3 regions of the Pseudomonas weihenstephanensis genome follow, and region 3 is predicted to be linked to each of the others. Evidence: predicted binding sites of a transcription regulator. Region 3 holds the regulator's gene; each other region holds the start of a gene.
The links. Region 3 encodes FliA, which starts transcription of late flagellar genes. Its sites were predicted from a motif close to CTAAAGTTTNNNNNNNNNNNGCCGNTAA; they were not measured.
Positions count from the first base shown of each region.

Region 1: a site for FliA is predicted at 1,613-1,640, ahead of GYN01_RS01720 (methyl-accepting chemotaxis protein). Genes of this name have one in related genera too.
Region 2: a site for FliA is predicted at 2,958-2,985, ahead of GYN01_RS05005 (flagellar protein MotY). Genes of this name have one in related genera too.

Region 1 is NZ_JAAEBV010000001.1:390,059-394,593, reverse strand. Features, by position in the region: gene GYN01_RS01720 (methyl-accepting chemotaxis protein) at 18-1,583, opposite strand; gene GYN01_RS01715 (CPBP family intramembrane glutamic endopeptidase) at 1,697-2,488, opposite strand; gene acnA (aconitate hydratase AcnA) at 2,604-4,535, opposite strand, start outside.
Region 2 is NZ_JAAEBV010000001.1:1,108,451-1,112,985, forward strand. Features, by position in the region: gene GYN01_RS04995 (hypothetical protein) at 1-574, shown strand, start outside; gene GYN01_RS05000 (argininosuccinate synthase) at 644-1,861, opposite strand; gene GYN01_RS05005 (flagellar protein MotY) at 1,990-2,895, opposite strand; gene pyrC (dihydroorotase) at 3,051-4,097, shown strand; gene rnt (ribonuclease T) at 4,094-4,535, shown strand, end outside.
Region 3 is NZ_JAAEBV010000009.1:56,761-61,295, reverse strand. Features, by position in the region: gene flhF (flagellar biosynthesis GTPase FlhF) at 1-740, shown strand, start outside; gene fleN (flagellar synthesis regulator FleN) at 861-1,694, shown strand; gene fliA (RNA polymerase sigma factor FliA) at 1,691-2,431, shown strand; gene GYN01_RS21200 (chemotaxis response regulator CheY) at 2,636-3,010, shown strand; gene GYN01_RS21195 (protein phosphatase CheZ) at 3,032-3,820, shown strand; gene GYN01_RS21190 (chemotaxis protein CheA) at 3,832-4,535, shown strand, end outside.

The DNA.
Region 1 (4,535 bases), on a different contig from region 3:
GACGAGCGGTCTCAGGATCAGCGGTTAAACCGCTCCACCAACGAATACTGCACATTGACGGTCTGGGTCAGTTCTTCACTCAGTTGTGCCGAGCGTTGGGCCTGATCGGAGGTTTGGTCAGCCAGGTCAGCAATGGTGCTGATGTTGCGGCTGATCTCTTCGGCGACCGAACTTTGTTCTTCGGTCGCGGCCGCGATTTGCGTGGTCATGTCGGTGATGTTGGCCACGGCTTCGCTAATGCCCACTAACGCCTCGTCAGCTTCCAGTACCCGCGCCACGCCTTCTTCAGCCTGACGGTGCCCGGCGTCCATGGTTTGCACGGCGCTGGCGGCGGTCTGTTGCAGCTTGGCGATCAGGCTGTGAATTTGCCCGGTCGAGGTGCTGGTGCGTTGCGCCAGTTGGCGGACTTCATCGGCGACCACCGCAAAGCCACGGCCCATCTCACCCGCCCGGGCGGCTTCGATGGCGGCGTTCAGCGCCAGCAGGTTGGTCTGGTCGGCAATGCCTTTGATCACATCGACGACGCCGCCGATTTCGTCACTGTCTTTGGCCAGTTGCGTCACCGTGGCACCGGTCTCACCGACCACCACCGACAAGCGCTCGATGGCTTCGCGGGTTTCACCGGCAATGTCACGGCCGCGGCGGGTCAGGCGATTGGCTTCCTGGGTGGCGTCAGCGGTGCGTTGTACGTGGCTGGCGACTTCTTGCGTGGTCGCCGCCATTTGGTTGACGGCCGTGGCCACTTGCTCGGTTTCCATACGTTGACGTTCAAGCCCGGTGGAGCTTTGGTGCGCCAGCGCGTCAGATTGACGAGCCTGGTCGCTCAAGTGCTCGGCGGTGTCTTGCAGGCGTGTCAGGCAGGTTTTGAGGCGCGCTTCCTGGCTCAGAATGGACATTTCCAGACGCGCTTGCGGGCCACGGCTGTCGGTGTACATCTGCGCGATCAGCGGGTCAGACGTGGTTTGCTCGGCCAAACGCAGCAAGCGCTTGATACCGCGCTGCTGCCAGGTCAGGCCCAGCAGGCCCAGCGGAATCGACAACACGGCGGCCAGGGCAAAACCCCAACTGGAGGTGAGCAGGGCGCCGATCATGAAGCTCAACTGGCTAACCAGAATAAACGGCAGCCAGTCTTGCAAGACCGGCAGCCACTTGTCGCGCTGCGGGATGGCCGCTTTGCCACGATTGATTCGCGAGTACAGGGCTTCGGCCCGACGCACTTGTTCGGCGGTCGGTTTGACGCGTACCGACTCGTAGCCCACCACGCGTTCGCCGTCGAACACCGGCGTTACGTAGGCGTTAACCCAGTAGTGGTCGCCCGTCTTGCAGCGGTTTTTGACGATGCCCATCCACGGCAAACCCTTTTTCAGGGTGGTCCACATGTGGTCGAAGACCGCAGGCGGCACGTCGGGATGGCGCACAAGGTTGTGCGGAGCGCGCATCAGCTCTTCACGCGAAAACCCGCTGATCTCGACAAAGGCGTCGTTGCAATAGGTAATGACGCCTTTGGCATCGGTCGTTGAAATCAACCGTTGTTGAGCGGGGAATGTGCGTTCGCGTTGAGTGATGGGCTGGTTATTACGCATGTCGTTTCAATCCGCAAGGCTTTGACAGGGTGTCGGCCCATGGGGGGAATTGTTTAATTAATATTTCAGTCGCGGGGCGCTGTCATAGCGCCACTACGAGGGCCGGTTGACGCCTATGGCATCAGCATCGGGTAGGTGAAAAAAACAAAGTGCAGCACGTTGAGCCCCAAATGGGTGGCGATCGCCGCACCGAGCCCCCCAAAACGGTAGGCCAAACCATAGCCGACACCCGCGATTCCCGCCAACAGCATCCACTGCCAGCCTGCGGCAATATGTGCCAGGCCAAATAGTGCGCTGGCGATCAAGAGCGCCAGTGCTTGCCCATAAGGCACCTGTTTGAGCCAGCGACTCAGGCCGCCTTGTATATAGCCACGAAACAACACCTCTTCGACCAGCGTGACCAGCAGCAGGTTATTCAATAACCACAGCCAGCCTTGAGGCGGCCATTTTGGCGCCCAGTTGATCATGCCCAGTAACAGCGCAGCGCCCAGTGCGCCGGTGACTGCCAGTGCAAGCCCCATCAGGGTTGCGCCGAGGGAGGCACGCCAGTTGAGGCGCGTGGCAATCCACGGGCACACCAGCAGCAGCCAAAAGCCGATTAGGGGTTTGTCGAGGTTGAGGTACATCGAGAACGGTACGGCATCAGGGGTCAGCCGTTGAGGGGCGATGGCGCGGCCATTATGGAACCCCGGCAGCCAGTGCATGGCCAGGGCCAGCGCTACCAATACGAACAGCCCGTGCCCTGCATAACGCAGGTAACGGTGCCGGGTTTGCAGTGCTGCAAGCCCGCTAATGATCAGTAATGAGCCTGCGCCCGCAGCTTGCAGACCCCATTGGCCGTAGCTCAAGGCAAACCCGTATCCCAGCGTCAGAAGTGCCAGATAAGGCCATGGCAGAGCAATCATGAAAATCCTTTGAGTGGTCGAAAAAAAGACGCCCCGACACATGTTCGGGGCGCGCAATTATAACGATCACGCTGAGACGGATTTATCAAAAAACGTCGTAAGTGCCTTCCGGTTTTCAGGAAGCAATTAATTGACGCAGCACATAGTGCAAAATGCCTCCGGCCTTGAAGTACTCCACCTCATTGAGGGTGTCGATGCGGCACAACACCTCAACCTGCTCTTTGTTGCCGTTTTCACGGGTAATCACCAGCGTCAGGTTCATGCGCGGCTGCAACTCGGCGCCGCTCAGGCCCAGAATGTCCAGGGTTTCCTTGCCGGTCAGGTTCAGGCTTTTGCGATTTTGATCAAGCTTGAACTGCAAGGGCAACACGCCCATGCCCACCAGATTGGAGCGGTGAATACGTTCAAAACTTTCGGCAATCACGGCTTTGACGCCCAGCAGGTTGGTGCCTTTGGCGGCCCAGTCGCGGCTGGAGCCGGTGCCATATTCCTGACCGGCAATCACCACCAGCGGCGTGCCCGAGGCCTGATAGCGCATGGCCGCATCATAGATCGACAGCTTTTCGCCGGTCGGGATATAAATCGTGTTGCCGCCTTCTTCACCGCCAAGCATTTCGTTACGAATGCGGATGTTGGCAAAGGTGCCGCGCATCATCACTTCATGGTTGCCACGGCGCGAACCGTAAGAGTTGAAGTCTCGGGGTTCGACGCCTTTTTCGCGCAGGTAATGCCCGGCGGGGCTGTCGGCCTTGATATTGCCGGCCGGGGAGATGTGGTCAGTGGTCACCGAATCGCCGAGCAATGCCAGCACCCGAGCACCTTCAACGTCCTTGATCACCGGCAAGGGTCCGCTGATGTCATCGAAGAACGGCGGGTGCTGAATGTAGGTCGAGTCCGCCTGCCACACGTAAGTGGCCGCCTGTGGCACTTCGATGGCTTGCCATTGCTCATCGCCCGCAAACACTTCGGCGTATTCCTTGTGGAACATGGCGGTACTGACCTTAGCCACGGCGTCGGCGATTTCTTTTTGGCTGGGCCAGATATCGCGCAGGTACACCGGCTGGCCGTCTTTGCCAATGCCCAGCGGTTCACTGCTGATGTCCGTGCGCACGCTGCCCGCCAGGGCGTAAGCAACCACCAGCGGCGGGGAGGCCAGCCAGTTGGTTTTGACCAGCGGGTGAACCCGTCCTTCAAAGTTCCGGTTGCCGGACAGCACAGAGGCCACGGTCAAATCGTTTTGGGTGATGGCTTTTTCAATGGGTTCAGGCAACGGGCCGGAGTTGCCAATACAGGTGGTACAGCCGTAACCCACCAGCGAAAAACCCAGTTGATCCAGATAAGGCGTCAGGCCCGCCGCCTTGTAGTAGTCGGTGACGACTTTGGAGCCGGGTGCGAGGGAGGTTTTGACCCAAGGTTGAGTCATCAGGCCTTTTTCGACCGCCTTTTTGGCCACCAGGCCCGCTGCCATCATCACGCTCGGGTTGGAGGTATTGGTGCACGAGGTAATCGCAGCAATCACCACGGCGCCGTTTTTCAGGCGATAGGTTTTACCTTCCCAGTCGTAATCGGCTTCACCCACCAAGTCGGCATTGCCCACGGCGACACCGCCACCGCCTTCACTTTCCAGACGGCCTTCTTCTTTATTGGTGGGTTTGAATTGCAGGCTCAGAAAATCACTAAACGCTTGGCCCACGTTGGGCAGCGAAACGCGGTCTTGTGGGCGTTTCGGCCCGGCCAGGCTGGCCTCGACGGTGGCCATGTCCAGCGCCAATGTGTCGGTGAACACCGGTTCCTGACCCGGTTCACGCCACAGGCCCTGCGCCTTGCAATAGGCTTCGACCAGTTTCACAGTGGCGTCGGGGCGTCCGGACAGGCGCAGGTAGTCCAGAGTGATTTGATCCACCGGGAAAAAGCCGCAGGTCGCACCGTATTCGGGTGCCATGTTGGCCAGCGTCGCACGGTCGGCCAGCGGTAAATCCGCGAGACCATCGCCATAAAACTCAACAAACTTGCCGACCACGCCTTTGCTGCGCAGCATTTGCGTCAC
Region 2 (4,535 bases), on a different contig from region 3:
CTTCACCAATGAAACAAACTTCATAACCACCAATATTGACCGCGCACACCCGCAAAATGGCGGCAGCACTCACTTCACACGTTCTGACGTGCCCGCCCACAAAAAAGCCCTCGACTGGGCAAATGTAAAGCTGACTCTTTGCCGCCCGCAGAGCCTTATTTTCTTGCCTCAAGGGCATCGAGATTATGATTCAACGCACTGCAAACGACACAAAATAAAAACAGCACCTGGTATTAGCCCTGCCACCAAAGAAGCCAGTGCCCCACAATTTATTGCCTTAAAGAAGGCCGGAACAGACGGCTTGCACATTGCAAACCTTACGCATCCGAACCTTCGTATCCTGGATATAAACAGGCTCGAGGAAGTCCTACATCGCCTGAATAAGGCCTTGCACCCGACCAAAAATATACTTAAGAAAAATACCACGCTTATTCTATTAATCAATCATCACATTAATGCATTGATGCAAGACACTTCATTAACAATGCATACACATAAGAAGAATCAGTTAATGGAGAACACGAGAGTTATCACCTACAACACCCAAGACGACGCCATTCGGTTGCCCCTTTGACACTCGTCACTGAATGCCCCCCATAAAAAAGCCCTGGCCAAGGCCAGGGCTTCTTTAACACCGTGCGTATCAGAACAATTTACGGCCTTTGTTCGCCGCAATCCGCATGCGCAGTGCATTCAGCTTGATAAAGCCTGCTGCATCTGCCTGATTGTAAGCACCGCCATCTTCTTCAAACGTTGCAATGTTGGCATCAAACAATGATTCGTCAGACTTGCGCCCCGTAACAATCACATTGCCTTTATACAATTTAAGACGCACAACACCATTAACGTGCGCTTGGGACGCATCAATCATTTGTTGCAACATCACCCGCTCAGGGCTCCACCAGTAACCGGTGTAGATCAAACTGGCGTATTTAGGCATCAGCTCATCTTTCAAATGCGCCACTTCACGATCAAGCGTAATCGACTCGATAGCACGGTGCGCACGCAGCATGATGGTGCCGCCTGGCGTTTCATAGCAACCACGGGACTTCATACCTACATAGCGGTTTTCAACGATATCGAGACGTCCAATACCATTCTCACCACCGATACGGTTCAGTGTCGCCAGCACTGTGGCCGGCGTCATTTCAACGCCATCCAGTGCAACGATGTCGCCATTGCGGTAAGTCAGCTCCAGATATGTTGGCGTGTTAGGCGCGTCTTCGGGCGACTTGGTCCAACGCCACATATCCTCTTCGTGCTCGGTCCACGTATCTTCCAGTACACCGCCCTCGTAAGAGATGTGTAGCAGGTTGGCATCCATCGAGTACGGGGATTTTTTCTTACCGTGACGCTCGATAGGGATGGAGTGCTTTTCAGCGTAATCCATCAGCTTTTCACGCGAGAGCAAATCCCACTCACGCCAAGGAGCGATCACTTTGACCCCAGGCTTCAAGGCGTAGGCGCCAAGCTCAAAACGAACCTGGTCGTTACCTTTGCCTGTAGCGCCGTGAGAAATGGCATCAGCGCCCGTTTCGTTGGCGATTTCAATCAAGCGCTTGGCAATCAGCGGGCGAGCAATAGATGTGCCCAGCAGGTATTCGCCTTCGTAAACAGTATTGGCGCGGAACATAGGGAACACGAAGTCTCGAACGAACTCTTCGCGCAGGTCATCAATGTAGATTTCCTTGACGCCCATGGCTTGCGCCTTGGCACGTGCAGGCTCGACCTCTTCACCCTGCCCCAGGTCAGCGGTAAAGGTTACGACTTCACAGTTATAAGTATCCTGCAGCCACTTCAGGATCACCGAAGTGTCCAGGCCGCCCGAATAAGCCAGAACGACCTTGTTTACGTCCGCCATGCCATCACTCCACGGGTTGTTCGAAAAGCCGAACAGTCTACCGCTCAAGTGTATGAATTTACAGAGGCGCGACAGCTTAAGACGACAAAGCGACAGTTACTTTCATTTGCGCGACGAACCTGGCGCATTCAAGAGACGTTTGCAGGATTGATAACGCTTGCCGCCGGAGCCGTTTTTTCAGGTGGAGGGGTACGATCGAGTCGCACACTGACTCGACGATTTTTCGCACGATTTGCCGCACTGGAATTGCGCACCAAAGGATACTGCTCGCCGTGGAAACGCAAGGTGATCTGCGACTCTTGCAGGCCGTTCTCCTTGAAATACTCCATCACGGCCAGCGCCCTGCGCCTGGACAAATCACGATTGGTCAAACGGTTCCCGCTATTGTCGGAATGGCCATCCAGCGTGACATGATTCACCGAGGGATCTGCCTTCATGTATTGCACCATGACTTGCAGATTGATCCGCGCCTGAGCGTCCAGCTCAATACCTCCCCCCGGGAAGCCAATCTGAGATTGGCGTACCTGTTCAAAGTTTTTCGGCAGCAGCTTGGCAGTGCATGCCTCGTAATCACCATAAGCCTGACGGAACTTGACCGGTAACAAGCGAACCTCCGAGAGCCCACCTGACGAGGAGTAATGCCTGACCAACGGACTGCGACCTTCCAGCAACCCTCTGACCAGACTGCCTGCCTGGGCCTGAGAGCTGTTAAACAGCACGTGGCCGCGGCTTATGCGCACCGCCCCCAAATTAATATCACCGCGCCCTGGCTGCCAGGGTGCAGCCGCAGCCAGCAGCGTCGCAGACCCTTCACCCATCATCGAGTTGTAGGCATTCAAACGGAAAACCGCTTGCTCACCCGCACGACGTACAAAGGCGCCGGAGCCGAAATCAGTGATGGGCTGAATCAGACGACACTCGAACTTGTCACCTTCTACCTTCCACTCGATATTCTCCAGACGCGTCTGGAAAGTCAGGGCCATGGCAGGCAGGCTGGCAAACATACTGAGTAGGGCTAGATAACGCTGGCGCACGGGAGGCTCCACAGGCTTGTACGGCAAAAAAACAGCAAACAGATTTACGGCATTCTCAAGAGATATCGGTTAAGCGCCACAAAACTTGATAGCGAGTGCCTGAGAGAGTGTTTTCCGGTAGCATTCGCCTCAGTTTGACCCGCCTGGAATCCCCAATGTCCGACCGCCTGACCCTGCTGCGTCCCGACGACTGGCACATACATCTTCGCGATGGCGCCATGTTGCCTCACACTGTCGCGGATGTTGCGCGCACTTTTGGCCGCGCCATCATCATGCCCAACCTGGTACCTCCGGTGCGTAATGCAACCGAAGCAGATGCCTATCGCCAGCGTATTTTAGCTGCGCGCCCTGACGGTAGCCGCTTCGAACCGTTGATGGTCCTTTACCTCACCGATCGCACACAGCCTGAAGATATTCGTTCGGCCAAGGCTTGCGGTTTCGTTCACGCTGCCAAGCTTTATCCTGCTGGCGCCACAACCAACTCCGACTCTGGCGTCACCAGCATCGATGCCATTTTCCCGGTGCTTGAAGCCATGGCCGAAGTCGGCATGCCATTGCTGATCCACGGCGAAGTGACACGCAGCGATGTGGATGTATTCGATCGCGAAAAAATCTTCATCGACGAGCACATGCGCCGCGTTGTGGATCGCTTTCCTACGCTGAAAGTTGTGTTTGAGCACATAACCACTGCTGATGCCGTGCAGTTCGTCAACGAGGCCTCGGCCAACGTCGGCGCAACCATCACCGCTCACCACCTGCTCTACAACCGCAACCATATGTTGGTGGGGGGCATTCGCCCGCACTTCTATTGCTTGCCTATTCTCAAGCGCAACACCCATCAGGAAGCGCTGTTGGATGCGGCAACCAGTGGCAGCGAAAAGTTTTTCCTGGGTACCGATTCGGCCCCGCATGCCCAACACGCAAAAGAAGCGGCGTGCGGCTGTGCTGGCTGCTATACCGCATACGCGGCCATTGAGCTGTATGCCGAAGCCTTTGAACAGCGCAATGCGCTGCCCAAACTGGAGGCATTTGCCAGCTTGAACGGCCCGCGCTTCTACGGTTTGCCGCCGAGCGCCGAACACATCACCCTGGTTCGCCAGGAGTGGACCGCCCCAAGCAGCCTGCCCTTCGGCGAGCTGACCGTAATCCCGCTGCGCGCCGGTGAAAAACTGCGCTGGCGCCTGCTGGAGGAACAGCTGTGAGTGACGAACATTTTGATGACGAGCACGAAGGCGGTCATAGCGGCCCTCGCCACCCAATGGCCGAACGCTTTCGCGGTTACCTGCCGGTTGTGATTGATGTTGAAACCGGTGGCTTCAATTGCGCGACCGATGCATTGCTGGAAATTGCCGCTGTAACCATCGGCATGGACGAAAAAGGCTTCGTGTTCCCCGAGCACACCTATTTCCACCGTGTTGAGCCGTTCGAAGGTGCCAACATCGAAGCCGCTGCGCTGGAGTTCACCGGCATCAAGCTTGATCACCCACTGCGAATGGCCGTTAGCGAAGAAACCGCGCTGAATGACATCTTCCGTGGCGTACGCAAAGCCTTGAAAGCCAACGGCTGCAAGCGCGCCATTCTGGTAGGCCATAACAGCAGTTTCGATTTGGGCTTCCTGAACGCTGCTGCCGCGCGCCTGG
Region 3 (4,535 bases):
GCCAGGCGTGGCGCATGTTGTTGGCGTACCTGGCCCGCATGATCGCAACCCCGGAAATCGAGCCGCTCGAAGAGGGCGGCGTGATTGCGATGGTCGGCCCGGCGGGCATGGGTAAAACCACCACGCTGGCCAAGTTGGCCGCGCGTTACGTGCTCAAGTACGGCGCGCAGAACATTGCGCTGGTGAGCATGGACAGCTTTCGCATTGGTGCTCAGGAGCAACTCAAAACCCTGGGCCGCATCCTCAATGTGCCGGTCACGCATGTAGCGCCGGGTCAGTCATTGGGCCAAACCCTTGAGCCACTGTTGCGCAAACGCGTAGTACTGGTTGACACGGCGGGCCTGCAAGCCAGCGATCCGGCCCTGCGCCTGCAACTTGAAAGCCTGGCTGGGCGCGGCATCAAAGCCAAAAATTACCTGGTCTTGGCCACCACCAGTCAGAAACAAGTGCTGACGGCGGCTTACCACAGCTATAAACGTTGCGGGCTTGCCGGTTGCATCCTGACCAAACTGGATGAAACCGCAAGCCTTGGCGAAGTATTGAGTCTGGCCATCAGTCACGAGCTGCCAGTGGCCTATCTCACGGACGGTCCGCGTATTCCCGATGACCTCCATCTGCCGCGTCGTCACCAATTGGTGAGCCGTGCGGTCAGTGTACAAATGCAGGAAGAACCCAGCGAAGAGGCCATGGCCGATATGTTCGCTGATATCTACCACAGCCCCTCCAAACGGGTTGGCTGAGGTAGTGACGATTACGTTGCAATGTACCTACATTGATGGTCTGCACAGTCCTGTTCCCGTTGAGGAACCCGCAGCCAGCGTATGTAGCCGCGTCTAAGTAAGACAAGGTAAAGAAAGATCATGGGCAGCATGCATCCCGTACAGGTGATCGCAGTGACCGGCGGCAAGGGTGGCGTCGGTAAAACTAACGTTTCAGTCAACTTGTCGCTGGCGCTTGCCGAGTTGGGCAGGCGCGTGATGTTGCTGGACGCTGACCTGGGGTTGGCGAACGTCGACGTTCTGTTGGGCCTGACGCCCAAATACACCCTGGCCGATGTGGTCGAGGGGCGGTGTGAGCTGCGCGAAGTATTGCTGCAAGGCCCTGGCGGGATTCGAATCGTGCCAGCGGCCTCGGGCACTCAAAGCATGGTTCACCTGAGCGCGGCGCAACACGCGGGCCTGATTCAGGCGTTCAGCGAAATTGGCGACAACCTTGATGTGCTGGTGATCGACACGGCCGCGGGTATCGGCGAATCGGTGGTGAGTTTTGTGCGCGCCGCCCAGGAAGTGCTGCTGGTGGTGTGCGACGAACCCACCTCGATCACCGACGCCTACGCGCTGATCAAACTGCTGAACCGTGATTACGGCATGAACCGTTTCCGGGTGCTGGCCAACATGGCCCAAAGCCCGCAAGAGGGGCGCAACCTGTTCGCCAAATTGACCAAAGTCACGGACCGCTTTTTGGACGTCGCCCTGCAATACGTAGGCGCTGTGCCGTACGACGAATGCGTGCGCAAAGCGGTGCAAAAACAGCGTGCCGTTTACGAAGCCTTCCCGCGTTCAAAATGCGCACTGGCGTTCAAGGCCATTGCACAAAAAGTTGACACCTGGCCTTTGCCAGCTAATCCACGTGGGCACCTGGAGTTCTTTGTTGAGCGCCTGGTGCAGCAAACCAGTGCGGGAACGGCCCAATGACAGCCAGCGGCTATCGCATGTACAGCAAGTCGTCGCGTGACAGCCAATATGAGCTGATCGAACGTTACGCGCCTTTGGTTAAACGCATCGCGTATCACCTGCTGGCGCGATTGCCCGCCAGCGTGCAGGTAGAAGACTTGATCCAGGCCGGGATGATCGGCCTGCTTGAAGTCTCGACCAAATACGATGCGAGCAAAGGGGCGAGTTTCGAAACCTACGCGGGTATTCGTATCCGTGGCGCGATGCTGGATGAAGTGCGAAAAGGCGACTGGGCTCCCCGCTCGGTGCACCGCAACACACGTATGGTCAGCGACGCCATTCGGGCAATTGAAGCAAAAACCGGTTGTGACGCTAAAGATCACGAAGTTGCGGCCGAACTCAATTTAAGCCTGGATGATTATTACGCCATTTTGAATGACACCTTGGGCAGCCGGCTCTTCAGCTTTGACGACCTGTTACAGGATGGCGAGCATGAAGGGCTGCACGAGGACGGCGCCAGTGCGCACCTTGAGCCATCGCGAGACCTGGAAGACGAGCGCTTTCAGGCCGCGTTGGCCGAGGCGATTGCGAACTTGCCCGAACGTGAGCGATTGGTGTTGGCGCTGTACTACGACGAAGAGCTCAACCTCAAGGAAATCGGTGAGGTGCTGGGCGTCAGTGAGTCGCGCGTCAGTCAGTTGCACAGCCAGTGCGCCGCGCGGTTACGCGGGCGACTGGCCGAGTGGCGAGCGCGCTGATTTCTGTAGCAGCTTAATTACTGTAGGAGCGAGCGTGCGCGTGATGCGGGCGATGGGTGTTGAGGGATACACCGCATCGTTTTTATCGCGCGCACGCTCGCTCCTACAGGTTCATGGCGTGTAACACAAACCGAATTGATTGAATGGCGCGTTCAGGTGCTGAGCGCGTTTTAAGACTGCTTGGAGGTCGAATTGGACAAGAATATGAAAATCCTCATCGTTGATGATTTTTCAACGATGCGGCGGATCATTAAAAACCTGCTGCGTGACTTAGGGTTCACTAACACCGTGGAAGCCGATGACGGCATCACGGCGATTCCGATCCTGAACACCGGCAGCATCGACTTTCTGGTCACTGACTGGAACATGCCGGGCATGACTGGCATCGACCTGTTGCGCCACGTGCGCGCGGACGAAAAGCTTAGAAGCCTGCCTGTGTTGATGGTGACCGCAGAAGCCAAGCGCGAGCAAATCATCGAAGCCGCCCAGGCGGGGGTTAACGGCTACGTCGTTAAGCCGTTCACGGCGTTGGCTCTCAAAGAGAAGATCGAAAAGATCTTTGAGCGTATCGGCCACTAATGGGGTCGTCACGGGGGCGCTATGGAGCATAAAGAATCTACACAGGGCGATTTTGAATTGACCCTGAAAAAACATGCCCGCGAGTTGGTCGACAGCCTTGAAAAAGGTCAGTTTGGCGATGCGGTGCAACTGATTCACGAATTGAACCAGACCCGCGATCGTGGCTTGTATCGAGAAGTCGGCAAGCTGACGCGTGAGTTGCACAGTGCGATTGTCAATTTCCATATCGACCCGCACATGCCACAAGCCGAAGAAGTGTCGCAGATCACGGATGCGACCGAACGTTTGTCGTATGTTGTGCGCTTAACGGAAGCTGCGGCCAACCGCACCATGGACCTGGTGGAAAACAGTACGCCACTGGTCAATGGCCTGGGGGCAGAAGCCAAAGCCCTGAGCGCAGATTGGGGGCGCTTTATGCGTCGCGAAATCGGTGCTGAGGAGTTTCGTGAGCTGGCCCGTCGGGTTGACGGTTTTCTGACGCGCAGCGAAGAAGAAAGCCATAGGGTCGCCGCCAACCTCAATGACATTTTGCTGGCCCAGGATTACCAGGACCTCACCGGTCAGGTGATCAAGCGGGTCACGCAGCTGGTGACAGAAGTTGAAAGCAATCTGCTCAAACTGGTGCTGATGGCCAGTCAGGTTGACCGTTTTGCGGGGATCGAACATGACCGCGAAGCACTGCGGGCAGAAAATAATCCGCAAAAAAACCTGGCCCAGGGTGAAGGTCCGCAGATTCATGCCGATAAGCGTGATGACGTCGTGTCCGGTCAGGACGATGTAGACGATTTGCTTTCAAGTCTTGGATTTTAAGGAGCACGTACATGAGCTTCGGCGCCGATGAAGAAATCCTTCAGGATTTCCTGGTTGAAGCCGGCGAAATTCTAGAGCAGTTATCCGAACAATTGGTTGAGCTGGAAAGCCGACCGGATGATGCGGACCTGCTCAATGCAATTTTTCGCGGTTTTCACACTGTAAAAGGGGGCGCCGGCTTCCTCCAGCTCAACGAGCTGGTGGAGTGCTGTCACATCGCCGAGAATGTGTTCGACATCCTGCGTAAGGGTGAACGTCACGTCGACTCGGAGCTGATGGACGTGATCCTGGAAGCGCTCGACGCGGTCAACGGCATGTTCAGCGAAGTGCGCGAACGTGCACCGGTCACCGCCGCCACGCCTGAGTTGCTGGCGGCATTGGCCCGTCTGGCTGAACCTGCCGCTGCCGTGGTCGCCGCGCCTGAACCTGAGCCGGTGGTGCAAGCCGCTGTGACCGCCGACGGTGGTGATATCACGGATAACGAATTCGAGCTGTTGCTGGACTCGCTCAATGCGGGCAAGGCCGCGGCCGATGCACCCGCCGCCAGCGAAGACATCAGCGATGCCGAGTTCGAATCGTTGCTCGATCAGTTGCATGGCAAAGGCAGCTTTGCGCCCGACGCCGTTGCGTCTGCGCCCGCCGCAGAGCCTGCTGCTGCGGCGCCGGCCAGCAATGAAATCACTGATGACGAATTTGAAGCGTTGCTCGATCAGTT